Regions from separate parts of the Staphylococcus sp. Marseille-Q1834 genome, predicted to be linked through region 1. Evidence: predicted binding sites of a transcription regulator. Region 1 holds the regulator's gene; the other holds the start of a gene.
What was found. The regulator NrdR, encoded in region 1, represses ribonucleotide reductase genes. The targets are predictions, from matches to a motif close to AACACNATATATNGTGTT.

Region 1 (7,978 bases):
ATTGGTTGTTAGTAAATAATTCTAAGTCTTTACCGATACGACGGTGATCACGTTCACGACGTTCTTCTAACATTTGTAAATGCGCTTTTAATTCTTTCTTATCGAAAATTGCAGTACCGTAGATACGTTGTAACATTTTATTATCACTGTCACCACGCCAATAAGCACCAGCAGTTGATAATAATTTAAATTCTTTAATTTTTGAAGTAGATGGTACATGTACCCCTCTACATAAATCTGTAAATTCACCTTGAGAATATAAAGTTACATTTTCATCTTCAGGAATTGCATCAATTAATTCTAATTTATAAGGATCATCTTTAAAGAAGTCTTTAGCTTCTTCTCTAGAAACAACTTTACGTTCGATTTTATGATTTTCATCAACAATTTGTTTCATTGTTTTTTCGATTTTTTCAAAATCATCAGATGACACTTTTTCATCCATATCAAAATCGTAATAGAAACCGCCCTCAATAACTGGACCTACACCAAATTTCACATCACCATACAAACGTTTTAAAGCTTGTGCCATTAAGTGAGCAGTAGAATGACGTAAAACTTCTAAAGCTTCCTCACTTCCAGGTGTAACGATTTCAATTTCACCATCTTCTTCTAATGGTCTTGTTAAATCAACCATTTGTCCATTAAATTTACCCGCTACAGCTTTTTTTCTTAATCCAGGACTAATTGATTGCGCGATATCTTCAGTAGTAGTTCCTTTATCAAACGCTTTTGAATTGCCATCTGGGAATTGAATATTAATTTGATCCATTATATAACCCTCCAATTATAAATTCTATTATCGTTGAAAATTAAAAAAACTCGCCCCCTAAAAAAGGGACGAGTTCGTCGCGGTACCACCCTAGTTATTTAGTAAGCACTAAATATCTCTACATAAGATAACGGTCTTGAGCCGGGCACTAATTACTAGCACCTTAAAATGAAGGAGTAACAATTTAATATATTAGCTAAATTCACACCATACATTAGCTCTCTGTATAATATAAATTAAATTATCATATCTTCATTAATTTCAACGATTTAGATTTAAGTTTATTATACATCACTTATTGTAAATTTCAATTGTTTCGTAAATTTTCTCCGTCTAAATAATACGCATTCGTTAAACTCTTAATTCTTTCGACAATTCTAGCCGCTTTAGTTTGCTCAGCACCTTCACGTGTATTAGCTAAATGGTGCTCTAGTTCATCTAAATTTAAATTTGAAGAAAAGAATGTTGGTAGTTCATGCACCATGCGATAGTGAAGTAAAGGGCCAATAACTTCATCTCTTACCCATGGTGTCACTTCTTCAGCTCCAATGTCATCTAACATTAAAATATTAGCTTCTCTAATGCGTTGCAATTTTTTCTCATAACTTCCATCTTTGAATCCACTTTTTAATGTACGTATATATTCTGGAAGATAAACAATTGTAGATGGAACGTTTTTAGATTTTAATTGATTCGCTATCGCGCCTAATATAAACGATTTACCCGTTCCAAATGGTCCATGAATATATAGTCCTTTAACATTTTCCTTGTTCACTAACTTTTTACAAATATCATTAACCGCCATTGCAATATCTAAGCGATGTCTTCCGTTTGTATAAATATCTTTAACCTTCGCATTTAAAGTATCACGTTGCATATGATGAGCAGTAATGAGTTGAGAATTAATACGTGCCTCATCATGTTTAATTTTGCATGGACATTGTTTATATCTAATTTTTATGCGTTCATTTTCAATATAGAGTTCAGGTATATGCCCTTTAACGAAATTCGGACAATGTTCATAATCATGCCCATCATAATGCTTTTGTTGGTCTTTATACTCTTGTAGTATATTTAAATCATTATCAATCATTTTATTCGTCAATTCTGATTGATGCTGAGTTAAAAAATGTTTAACGTCTTCATCATTTAAAACTTGTTGCTTTATCTTAGCAATTCGGCGTTCTAATTCATTGTTTGTTCCAATGATACTACTAAAAGATTTCATCTAATCCTCCTCCCAGTCTTGAGCTAGTTGAGCACGAAAAGCTTCTCTATCTTTCTCAAGTTGTTCATCATTATCTTCTTTCTTAGTCGTTGATTGCTGTCCTCTATTTTGTAGCCATTTTGGTGTTTTCTCTCTTGAAACAATTTCACGATGTTTCGAATAGCGTCGACGTGACTGATTTGAATTATAAATTTTAGAAGAACTATCTTCATTTGTTTTTAGAGCATAATTATATGCTTGCTGAGCTGTTTTAATGCCTAACTTTTTCCAGTTTGAGGCAATCTCAAATATATAAGTTTTAGGAAGCTTCATATCATTTTTAAGCATGACAAATTGTAGCAGAATGTTAATAACACCAAATGACAATTTTTCGCGTTCTATTAATTCTTCAATCATTCTTTTTTGTTGTAAAGTTGGCTCAGATTCTGACCATGATGAAAGCATATCAATTGGACTCGTTTGTTCTAATAAATCAAACCATTCATTAGTAGATGTTTTATCATCTTTTAGCGCATTCTCATTTTGCGTCTCAGGTAATGATTGATGACTATCACTCGTTTTCACTTGCAATTCAGGAAGCTGCTGATTATGTTCTATTAAATAATAGGAACGAGCATGCTTTCTCATATCTTCAAAAGAAAGTTGTTGATTACTTGTAATTGAGTTCAGAATGATGCGTTTCATTGAATCTGGCGTTAAGCCGTATAATGTAGCTAACTGAATAATTAATTGACGTGCTTCTTTATTAAGAATTTCACTACTAATAAAATGCGTTTGCAACATTTCTTTTAGCATATCAAAATCAAATGTTTCATTTGATAAATCGATACCTGAATAACTAGATTCTTTGATTATTGGAGATGAATCTACACTTATATTATTTTGAGGCACTTTAAAAACATCGGTAAATTTACGTGTCACTTGTTGAAACCCTGCTAAATTAGGTTCATTCTTTTCAAAATAAGCTTTTAAACGCTTATATCTTTTATTATCTACTTCGTTGTATAGATAAACAGACAACATCGGATCATTAAAGAATTGATATGCTGTTGGTGGTTGAATGAGTTCATAAATAAAGAAAGATTGTTCATGACTATGTTTCACATACGTCTTAATTAAACCAATTGCTTCTAATGCATCCATGGACTTTCTAAACTCTAATAAATTGATCTTTAATTCGTTCATGATAGTGTAGTGCGTCAGTGCTTCACTTATTGATTCATTTACAAATTGATTCATGTAATGATAAACACCAATCGCTTGCGTACCAATTAGTGGAACATATAAACGATTTAGTATATCTAAATGATTATGATTAAAGAAAAAATAGCGATAAACTTCAAACCCATCGTGAGGTCTTAAACCATATTCATAAGATTGCAAACTCATTTATGAATCACTCCGTTTATTTTCATTCAATATACCTTGCATAGAGGCCAGTAATTGGTCTACATCTTTAAATTCTTTATACACAGAAGCGAAACGCACATAGGACACTTGATCCACATGCATAAGTAAATTCATCACATGTTCCCCAATATCTCTAGATGAGATTTCAGTATGACCTGTGTCACGCAATTGCCATTCAACTTTATTAGTAATATCTTCCAGTTGTTGATAACGTACAGGTCTTTTTTCACATGACCTTACAAGTCCATTTAATATTTTTTCTCTTAAAAATTGTTCACGTGTGCCATCTTTCTTCACAACTATAAGCGGACTAACTTCTATATGTTCAAATGTCGTAAAACGAGTTCCACAATTTTCACATTCACGTCTTCTACGAATTGCATTAGCTTCATCAGCATGACGTGAATCAACGACACGTGAATGCGTTGAATTACATTTTGGGCATTTCATATCTTTCACCCTCTTGAATAGATTATGCTTCATTATACTATAAATGCAATTGAGACAAAAGAAGTCGACTTATGAGCTATAATACCAAATCTGTATTTATTTCAACTAAAATTGGTATTATATATCTTAACCTTATTTATTTTACTTATATTGATGCTATACAATGTCCAATAATTGAAAATAAAAAATTTGTACTCCCTTAGATAACTATTCCAAACACTCTTAAACTTCAGATGAGTAAATATACCTTCAAAAGTTTACATAATAATTTTAAATTAAACTTAAATCTTATTAGTAGTTCTGAAGTGAGTGATGAAGTGTAGTTGTGCAGACGCCTAATAAAAAAAGTATCGAGTGATTCATACACAAGCCTTTTCCACCGAAAAAGCACCACTACTTAACAAATAAACACCTACCTAATAACTACAAATACATGTAAAAAATAAAACTGCCGGCAAAGATCAATACTTTGTCGACAGTCTGACTCATTTCCCTTATGAATAAGAATTGAGATTATTATATATAATTAGTTAGCAGGTACTGCATTTTCAGAAGCAATTAAATTACCAATTTGTTCAGCAACTTCAACTACTCTATTTGAGTAACCCCATTCATTATCATACCAAGCAATAACTTTAACTTTATTGTCACCCATAACGATAGTGTTTTGAGCATCAACAATAGCTGAGTTAGGATTAGTATTAAAATCAACAGATACTAATGGTGCGTCCTCAACATCTAAGATACCCTCTAAACCAGCATTACGGAATGCATCGTTCACTTCATCCACTGTAACGTTCTTCTCTAAATCAACAACTAAGTCTACTAAAGAAACGTTTTTAGTTGGCACACGTAAAGCAAGACCATGTAATTTACCTTCTACTTCAGGTAAAACTTCTTTTAATGCTTTAGCAGCACCAGTAGAAGTTGGAATGATACTTTCGTTACATGAACGCGCACGACGTAAGTCTTTATGTGGATTATCAATGTTATTTTGGTCGTTAGTAATAGCGTGAACTGTTGTCATTAAGCCATTTACAATACCAAATTTATCATTTAACACTTTTGCAACTGGACCAATACAGTTTGTTGTACAAGAAGCATTACTGAAAATGTCATATTCTTGAACATCTAATTTATCGTCATTTACCCCTTTAACAATCATTTGAACGTGGCCACCTTTTGATGGACCAGTTAATAATACTTTTTTAGCGCCAGCATTAATATGGCTGATTGCTTTATCTCCATGATTGAATTTACCTGTAGCTTCAATGACGATATCAATATCTAAATCTTTCCAAGGTAAGTTTTCTGGATTACGATCTGACACTAATTTAATATCATGACCATCTACACGGATACCATTTTCAATTGGTTCTACTTTTTTATCGTATCTACCGTGAGTTGTATCATAATTAATTAGATGCGCAATTGTTTCTGGTGGATAGCTAGCATTGATTGCTACTACGTTTAAGTTATCTTTATGTAATGCAATTCTTAATACCATTCTACCGATTCTACCCATACCATTAATTGCTATATTTGTTGACATTTAAAGCACCCCTTGATTGTTTGTTTATATGTTATACTTTATAAAATTAGTGTAACATAATTATTTGAATTTGAAAGCGTTTTCCACTAATTTAAATATTTTATTTTTATATAACTTTAATAAGTTTTAGTTATTAAAAAAATCTTAGCGAAAAGTGTTATGATTAATAACTTCTTTTTCACTAAGATTTGGGGCTTAAAATTATTCTTTATTTAAAAATCCTTGTTCAGTTAATAAATTTTCAACATTTTGTTTTAATTCAAGTTTGTCTCCAAGATTATCTATGACATGATCTGCCATTCTGCTTTTTTTATCAATTGAAATTTGACTATATACTCTTGCTTTAGCATCTTCCGCAGTCAAATTATTACGTTCCATTAAACGATCAATTTGAACACTTTCTGAAGTATATACTAACCAAACTTCATCTACTGTATCTTGTAAGTCATTTTCATATAGAAGCGGAATATCCATAATTACATTATGACCTTGTTGTAAATATTCATGTTTTTCTTCTTCCATAATTTCTCTTACAATTGGATGCACGATTTTATTTAATTCGAGGCGTTTTTCAGGATGATTGAACACGAGTTCTCCCATGTATTTACGATCCATTTCACCTTCTTCAGTAATTGCTTCCTCACCAAATTGCGCTCTAACTTGTTCTAGACCTTTTGAACCTTTAGCAACAGCTTTACGCGCTGCTATATCCGCATCTACAATTTTGAAGCCATATGCAGTTAAAAGTTCAGAAACTGTAGATTTACCTGTTGCTATACCACCTGTTAACCCAATCACTTTAGGCATAAATATCACCACTCATTTCTATTTCTGACACTGCGGGCAGAAATGACTATTTCTAGCTGCTACTACTTTTTGTTCTATGTCATGCCCACATACATTACATTTACTTTGTTTATACACATTTAAATGAAGTTGCATTTCTCCAGTTTTACCATCTGCATGTCGATAATCTGAAATGCTAGTACCTCCATTATCAATACCCTCTTTTAGAACTTCTTGAACATAATAGAACACCATTTTACGTTCAAGTTCAGTTGTATCTTTAACTTTTCTTGAAGGATGAATTCCCGCTCTAAACAGCGCTTCACACGCATAAATATTGCCACAGCCAGCGACAATCTTATGATCTAATAACATCTGTTTAATTGGCTTATTCTGTACTTTTTTTTGATTTAAATAATCTTTAAAATGTTCAAACGCTTCATCATCAAACGGTTCCGGCGCTATTTCTAAAAATGAAGGATAATCTTCAAAGGAAGCTAAATTACGAATTTCTCCAAATCGACGTATGTCTGAATAGACAAGCTTTTTGCCATTATCTAAGTGAAAAATAACATGCCAATGTTTTCTATAATTAGGTGTCGTTATTTCAGATAATTGATTAACGATGAAAACCCCACCTGCCATACCTAAATGGCTTAATAAAATACGTTCATTATTATTTTTCTCGATATTAAATACGATATATTTACTACGACGTTGAATTTTTTTTAATGTATAACCTTCACTATTTAAACAGAAACCATCTAGATTTATCCCTTTAATGATAGTTTCTTTACCTTGGCGTTTCCCTTCAATTACTTTTTTTGAAAAGGTTACACTTTTAATAGTAGCATTTTTAATATATGGTTCTATACCTCTTTTAACATGTTCAACTTCTGGTAATTCTGGCATTTCAATTTCCTTTCTCTATTTCGCATCATACCAAGTAGAGCCATAGTTTGAATCTACTTTTAAAGGTACATCTAAATCTAGTGCATGTTCCATTATGTCTTCTACAAACGCACTAAAATCTTCAATTTCATCTTTAGGTACTTCAAATATCAATTCATCGTGAACTTGAAGTAATAATTTCGCATGATAAGAAGTCTCTTTAACTTGCTTATCAAATTCAACCATTGCTAGTTTAATAATGTCAGCTGCGCTACCTTGTATTGGTGTGTTCATCGCAGTTCTTTCAGCAAAGCCTCTTAAATTAAAATTACGACTAGTAATATCTGGTATATATCTACGACGATGTAATAGTGTTTCAACGTAACCATTTGCTTTCGCATCTTTTACAATATCTGACATATATTGTTTTACACCCGGAAAACTAGCTAAATAATCATCAATAAATGCTTTGGCTTTTTTACGAGTTATTCCTAAACTTTGACTTAAACCATAGTCACTTATTCCATAAACAATACCAAAGTTAACAGCTTTAGCTTGACGACGCATTAAATCATTTACACCATCCGCTTCAACGCCAAAGACTTTCATAGCAGTAGCAGTATGAATATCATGACCATGAATAAACGCTTCCTTCATACTTTCATCTTGCGTAATATGAGCTAATACACGTAACTCAATTTGAGAATAGTCCGCTGAAAGTATGACACTGTCATCTGAGTTTGGTTTAAATGCACGACGAATTTTACGTCCTTCCTCAAGTCTAACAGGTATATTCTGTAAGTTAGGGTCTACTGATGACAAGCGTCCAGTTTGAGCTAATGTTTGATTGAAACGTGTATGAATACGTTTGTCATCACTAATTACTTTT
Region 2 (7,978 bases), on a different contig from region 1:
TGTGAAGTAGATGATTGGTAATGCAATACCAAGTACAAGTACTGTATTACTGATTAAATCGAATGTTAATGTTTGAGTAAAGTATGTAACTAATAATATGATGACGATAATTGCTACAACGATACCAACGATTAAGCCGTATTTTCTTTTTTCTTCTGCTGATAGTGGGTTAGTTGGTTTCATACCCACTGTACCTAAATTTTTTCTATTGAAAAGCATGTACCATACTAAACCTAGTGCCATACCAATGGCTGCAATTAAGAATCCAGCATGGAAGTTTTTGATATCAATAAAATGTTGAAGTACGATAGGTGAAATTAATGCACCTAAGTTAACTGACATATAGAAGATAACAAAACCTGCATCCATACGTGTGTCATTTTCAGGGTATAAACGACCAACAATATTTGAAATATTAGGTTTCATTAAACCTGAACCAATAATGATAAAGAACATTGAAGAGAATAAGCCAAACATTGCGAATGGTAAGCTTAAACAAATATGTCCAATGATAATTAATACAGCACCAATCAATGTGGCACCACGTGTTCCTGTAAGTCTATCCGCAATCCATGCCCCTGGAATCGAAGACATATAAATAAGCGCGCCGTAAACAGACATAATAGACATAGCAGTCGTTTGATCTATACCTAATCCGCCATCTTTAAGTGCGAAATACATGTAGAAAATAAGCATTGCACGCATGCCATAGTAACTAAATCTTTCCCAAAATTCTACAAAGAAAAGTACGCCTAATCCTCTAGGGTGACCGAAGAATCCTTTCTGAGGTATGCTTTGAACTGCTTGTTCATGGGAAGTGTTTGTTGCCATAAGTATCCCAATCCTTTCTTTCCCTTAATGACTAAAATTTTTCTAAATAATATATATAATATCGAATAGAATTTCTTAAAAAATAAAAATTTTTAGAATTTTCAGTCAATTAATTGATACTAAATAAAATATTAAGAATAAGTTTTCTCAACGTGAATAGTCTTATTCTTATAGAATTTTAAATGATATTAATAAAATACGCTTTAATTCACTAATAGGCAATAGTAAATTTAAAGAAAATGTCTCAAAAATAAAAAAATTCCACTAAATTGTCGAACAATTTAGTGGAAGATTTACAAAATTTAACGATTATCTACTTTTTCAGGATACATATCGTGATTCATTAAACGATGTTCCGCCATTTTTTCATATTTCGAATTTGGGCGACCATAGTTTGTATATGGATCGATTGAAATACCACCACGTGGAGTGAATTTGCCCCATACTTCAATATAGTGCGGATCCATTAATTCGATTAAATCATTCATAATAATATTCATACAATCTTCGTGGAAATCTCCGTGATTTCTGAAACTAAATAAATATAATTTTAATGATTTAGACTCTACCATTTTTACATTTGGAATATATGAAATATAAATCGTAGCAAAATCTGGTTGTCCTGTGATAGGACATAATGATGTGAATTCTGGACAATTGAATTTTACGAAGTAGTCACGTCCTTGATGTTTGTTATCAAATGTTTCAAGCACTTCTGGTGTATAGTCAAATTCATATTTATTATTTTGATTACCTAATAATGTAATGTCTTGTAATTCATCTTTTTGACGTCCTTTAGTCAAATGACTCACTCCTTAGTATTAGTTTGTTGCTCAGGTAAAACCTTTTGGCGACGCGCCTTTTCAAACATATAGTAGCTAGCACCGATAATAATGACATAACCAATAACAGCGTAAAAGTCTGGTGTTTCTCCAAAAAGAATAAAACCGAATAATGCTGTAAAGATAATGGAAGCATAAGTAAAAATTGAAATATCTTTTGCAGGAGCGAAACTATACGCTAATGTTATTCCGATTTGACCAACTGCTGCAGAAAGGCCAGCGCCTAAAAGGTAAACCATTTGTATAGTCGTCATAGGCTCAAACGTTGCAATTGAAAATGGAATTAATACAACTACTGAAAATAGTGAAAAATAAAACACAATAGTATATGGTGCTTCTCTAGTACTTAATGCTCGGACACAAGTGTATGCAGATGCTGCAAAAATACCTGAAAATAGGCCAGCTAGTGACGTAATCATTGTAGATGAAAATTCAGGTTTAACTATAAACAACATACCAAAAATAGCTACAATCATTGCGACAATTTGATACTTGCGAACCTTTTCATTTAGAAAAATTAAACTTAATAATATCGTCCAAAAAGGATTCAGTTTCATTAATGTATCTGCATCACTTAGCACCATGTGATCAATGGCAAAAATATTTAATAAAACGCCAATGAGTCCTAATGTTGAACGAGAAATTAGAAGAGGTTGACTACTTAGCTTACCGAACATTGGCTGTTTATATTTAAAAATAAAAAATAATGGAATAAACATTGCTACAAAATTTCTAGCTAAAGATTTTTGAAAGACTGGTAAATCTCCTGCCAGTCTAAAAAATACTGACATGAAACTAAAACCAACTGCAGAAATTAAAATAGCAATAATTCCTTTAACTTTTGGATTCAAGGTTTATCGCCTCATTTATTTAAAAATTAACGTATATATAGTAGCATAATTCTTTTAAAATTGCATAAGCACTTGCAAACGTTATAAGAGCATAATATAATGAAAACACGAACATATGTTCTTTTTGTAGAAATAAGATATCATTCTGCTCTAAATTTATATGTTTCATTCGTGTTTTTAGTTTTAATGATTGAGAATTTGTGAAGTATTGCGCAAAATTTGTTGTATACATTAAAATTTCATTCTCAAGAACGTTGATAACTCAATGTTTAAAATTATCGATAAAAAATCAAGCGAAAACCCTCAGAAAATGAAAATAAAAATTTTTACTGAATTTAAGTTGGTGTAATGCACTTTGAAACGTTTTCCCGAACTTTTGTCACTAAATCTTGGCTTTTAATTACTAATGCGATTCGGTATAATGAAACACAGAATATAGTATTGATTTTAGAAATCAAACACAACATGTTGTGTTTGAAGAAAATAAAAGCATTATATGAATTGTTCATTTTAATAGAAATATCACACTGTTTTATGTGCTTTTTCTTGAAAAATCATACTATAAATCCGTACGAGCGAAATAAAATCATTATAAAGATGATTGAGTTTAAACACAATATGTAGTGGTTAAACAATGAAAGTCAGATTTGACTACTAAATCATTAACTTAAAAGAAAAGTGGAACTCGTAAAATATATTTAGTTGTTGTTTACGATAAGTTTCTTATACATAATAAGAAATTTTGAGTTTATCAACTTAGTAATTTAAAATGGAAAGACTGAAAAGATTTATTTGCAGTCTGAAGTTTTCTTATTTATTTAAGAGAACTTCTTTTTAATTCATTATCTAGATTGACGAAAGAGGGTGTTCCAATGAAAGTAGTTTATTTCTCATTTTCTGGAAATGTACGACGATTTATTAAACGTAGTGAACTTACAGATGTAATGGAAATAACTAAAGAGAATTGTAAGGACAATATTGAAGAGCCTTATATTTTAGTTACTGGAACAATTGGATTTGGGGAAGTACCTCAAGAAGTACAGTCATTTTTAGAAGTAAATCATCACTATTTACGTGCAGTTGCTGCCAGTGGTAATCGTAATTGGGGACAGAACTTCGCCAAAGCAGGACGCACAATTTCGGAATCTTACGATGTACCTTTGTTAATGAAATTTGAAGTACAAGGCACAAATAAAGATGTTATTGAATTTAAAGATAAGGTGGGGCATTTCAATGAAAATTATGGACGAGAAAAAGTACAATCATATTGAGCTAAATAATGAAGTGACAAAACGTAAAGATAATGGTTTCTTTGATTTAGAAAAAGATCAAGAAGCATTAAAAGTATATTTAGAAGAAATTCACGATAAAACAATATACTTTGATAGTGAAATAGAGCGTTTGCATTATTTAGTAGACAATAATTTTTATTTTAATGTCTTTGAACAATATAGCGAAGAAGATTTAGTAGAAATTACTGAATTTGCTAAGTCGATTAATTTCGAATTTGCTAGTTACATGTCAGCAAGCAAATTCTATAAAGACTATGCACTTAAAACAAATGATAAATCTCAATACTTAGAAGATTATAATCAACACGTTGCTATTGTTGCCTTATATTTAGCTGCAGGCAACAAACAACAAGCTAAACAATTTATTTTAGCGATGATTGAACAACGCTATCAACCAGCTACACCTACTTTCTTAAATGCTGGACGTGCTCGTCGTGGTGAATTGGTTTCATGTTTCTTATTAGAAGTCGATGATAGTTTAAATTCAATTAACTTTATCGATTCAACTGCTAAACAATTAAGTAAGATTGGTGGCGGTGTAGCAATCAACTTATCTAAATTACGTGCACGTGGTGAAGCCATTAAAGGTATTAAAGGCGTTGCTAAAGGTGTATTACCAGTTGCTAAAGCATTAGAAGGTGGCTTTAGCTATGCCGACCAATTAGGCCAACGTCCTGGAGCAGGTGCAGTTTACTTAAACATCTTCCATTACGATGTGGAGGAATTCTTAGATACTAAAAAAGTAAATGCAGATGAAGATTTACGTTTATCTACAATTTCAACTGGCTTAATCGTACCATCTAAATTCTTTGATCTTGCTAAAGAAGGTAAAGAGTTCTATATGTTCGCACCACATACTGTAAAACAAGAATATGGTGTGACGCTTGATGATATTGATTTAGAGAAATATTACGATGAGATGGTAGCTAATCCTAATATCGTTAAAAAGAAAAAAGATGCGCGTGAAATGTTAAATATGATTGCTCAAACACAATTACAATCTGGTTATCCATATCTAATGTTTAAAGACAATGCTAATAAAGTGCATGCTAACTCAAACATCGGTCAAATTAAAATGAGTAATCTATGTACGGAAATCTTCCAATTACAAGAAACTTCAGTTATCAATGACTATGGTATTGAAGATGAAATTAAACGTGATATTTCATGTAACTTAGGTTCATTAAATATTGTAAACGTAATGGAAACAGGTAAATTTAGAGATTCTGTACACACAGGTATGGATGCTTTAACAGTAGTTAGTGATGAAGCGAATATCCAAAATGCACCAGGTGTAAGAAAAGCTAATAGTGAATTACATTCAGTTGGTTTAGGTGTAATGAATTTACATGGTTATTTAGCTAAAAATAAAATTGGTTATGAATCTGAAGAAGCAAAAGATTTCGCCAATGTTTTCTTTATGATGATGAATTATTATTCTATTGAGCGATCAATGGAAATCGCTAAAGAACGCGGAGAATCATACCAGGATTTTGATAAATCAGATTATGCGAGTGGTAAATATTTCGATTTCTACACTAAAGAAGATATCACGCCTCAATTTGAGAAAGTACAACGCTTGTTTGAAGATTTAGATATTCCTACTGCTTCAGACTGGAAAGCATTAAAAGAACAAGTACAACAATACGGTTTATATCATGCTTATAGACTTGCTATTGCACCAACACAAAGTATTTCATATGTGCAAAATGCTACAAGCTCTGTAATGCCAATCGTTGATCAAATTGAACGACGTACTTATGGTAATGCTGAAACATTTTATCCAATGCCATTCCTATCACCAGAAACAATGTGGTACTATAAATCAGCATTCAATACTGACCAAATGAAATTAATCGATTTAATCGCTACAATTCAAACACACGTAGACCAAGGAATTTCAACTATCTTATATGTTAATTCTGAAATTTCAACACGTGAATTATCTAGATTATATGTTTATGCACATCACAAAGGTCTTAAATCTCTATACTACACTCGTAATAAATTATTAAGTGTAGAAGAATGTACAAGTTGTGCAATTTAATCAACAGTTCAATAACTAGATATTGATTATATAGATAAAGAGGAGAAGGTATAAGTATCTCATGTTCTAGAAAATTTGTACCTTTTCCTCTTAAAAATGTAATTTAGCTATGTGATATAAAAGAGGAGGATTTATTAAATGAAGGCCGTCAATTGGAATACTCAAGAAGATATGACGAACATGTTTTGGCGTCAAAATATCTCACAAATGTGGGTGGAAACTGAATTTAAGGTATCAAAAGATATTGCGAGTTGGAAGACACTAACAGAAGATGAAAAGAATACATTTAAGCGTGCATTGGCAGGATTAACAGGTTTGGATACACATCAAGCAGATGATGGTATGCCATTAATCATGTTACATACAACAGATTTGCGTAAAAAAGCGGTATATTCATTCATGGCAATGATGGAACAAATTCACGCTAAAAGTTATTCACATATCTTTACAACGTTACTTCCATCTAGTGAAACAAACTATTTATTAGATACTTGGGTAATTGAAGAGCCTCATTTAAAATATAAATCTGACAAAATTATCGAGAATTATCATAAATTATGGGGCAAAGAAGCATCTATTTATGATCAATATATCGCAAGAGTTTCAAGTGTTTTCTTAGAAACATTTTTATTCTACTCTGGCTTCTATTATCCTTTATATCTTGCGGGACAGGGTAAAATGACTACTTCTGGTGAGATTATCAGAAAGATTTTATTAGATGAATCTATTCACGGTGTTTTCACTGGTCTAGATGCTCAAAGTTTACGAAATGAACTTTCTGAGAATGAAAAACAAAGAGCCGATAAAGAAATGTATAAACTGTTAGATGACTTATATAATAATGAAGTATCTTATACACATATGTTATATGATGATATCGGTTTAAGTGAAGATGTGCTTAACTATGTGCAATATAATGGGAATAAAGCTTTATCTAATCTCGGCTTTGATCCTTATTTTGAGGAAAAAGAATTTAACCCAATTATTGAAAATGCCTTAGATACATCTACTAAAAACCATGATTTCTTCTCAGTTAAAGGTGATGGCTACACATTAGCGTTAAATGTAGAAGCATTACAAGATGAGGATTTCATTTTTGATAATTAATAAGCATAATATGAAGCGATTTCGATTTTAATATATCGAAGTCGCTTTTTTAGTATAGGAAAACGTTATTAATAAAAATATTAGCGATTAAATAGAGTATGCTATAAAAGTTTTTGCGTAACAAATTAAAAATTAAGAAAAGCTATTGAAATTAATTCTCACTATCTTTAATATTAGTATTAATGATAATCATTATCATTCACATAATAATAAATGATTTTCTATACATATTTAGTAAGGGGAATAGCTAATGAAATTTTTATTTAAGGGATATATTTTACTTATTTTATTAGTGGTTTTAACTATTGTCTCCTTATTTGTAGGAGTGAGTCAGCTCTCTCTCACAGATATTTTCCATTTAAATGATGAACAAAAGAACATCTTGGTTTCAAGTCGAATTCCTCGAACAGTTAGTATCCTTCTTTCAGGAAGCTCACTTGCTTTAGCAGGTTTAATTATGCAACAGATGATGCAAAACAAATTTGTAAGTCCTACCACGGCTGGAACGATGGAATGGGCGAAATTAGGTATTTTAATTTCACTCATCTTTTTCCCAAGTGGTCATATTTTAATTAAATTGTTATTTGCAGTTGCTTTAAGTTTAATAGGAACATTTTTATTTGTTCGATTAATTAATTTTATTCGAGTTAAAGAAGTCATTTTTGTTCCACTTTTAGGTATTATGGTTGGCGGCATTGTATCAAGTTTTACTACATTTATAGCTTTAAGAACGAATGCATTACAAAGTATAGGAAACTGGCTAACTGGTAACTTTGCGATTATAACAAGTGGCCGTTATGAGGTTCTATATCTTACAGTGCCTTTACTTATTTTAGCTTTTATTTTTGCTAATCATTTTACTATTGCAGGTATGGGAAAAGACTTTAGTCATAATTTAGGGGTAAGTTATGAAAAAATCATTAATATCGCTTTATTTATTACCGCAACCTTAACAGCTTTAGTTGTAGTAACAGTAGGGACTTTACCATTTTTAGGGTTAATTGTACC

Region 2: the regulator NrdR is predicted to act here: its motif matches at 3,135-3,152, upstream of nrdI (class Ib ribonucleoside-diphosphate reductase assembly flavoprotein NrdI).

Annotation. Positions count from the first base shown of each region.
Region 1 is NZ_CAKASN010000002.1:466,794-474,771, forward strand. It holds gene thrS (threonine--tRNA ligase) at 1-772, opposite strand, end outside; gene dnaI (primosomal protein DnaI) at 1,080-2,000, opposite strand; partial or broken gene LIX58_RS11450 (replication initiation and membrane attachment family protein) at 2,210-3,389, opposite strand; gene nrdR (transcriptional regulator NrdR) at 3,390-3,860, opposite strand; gene gap (type I glyceraldehyde-3-phosphate dehydrogenase) at 4,387-5,412, opposite strand; gene coaE (dephospho-CoA kinase) at 5,614-6,219, opposite strand; gene mutM (bifunctional DNA-formamidopyrimidine glycosylase/DNA-(apurinic or apyrimidinic site) lyase) at 6,238-7,110, opposite strand; gene polA (DNA polymerase I) at 7,126-7,978, opposite strand, start outside.
Region 2 is NZ_CAKASN010000001.1:376,942-384,919, reverse strand. It holds gene LIX58_RS02010 (S-Cys-Gly-3M3SH uptake peptide MFS transporter) at 1-831, opposite strand, end outside; gene queF (preQ(1) synthase) at 1,134-1,634, opposite strand; gene LIX58_RS02000 (DMT family transporter) at 1,640-2,524, opposite strand; gene nrdI (class Ib ribonucleoside-diphosphate reductase assembly flavoprotein NrdI) at 3,397-3,795, shown strand; gene nrdE (class 1b ribonucleoside-diphosphate reductase subunit alpha) at 3,758-5,863, shown strand; gene nrdF (class 1b ribonucleoside-diphosphate reductase subunit beta) at 6,002-6,970, shown strand; gene LIX58_RS01980 (ABC transporter permease) at 7,221-7,978, shown strand, end outside.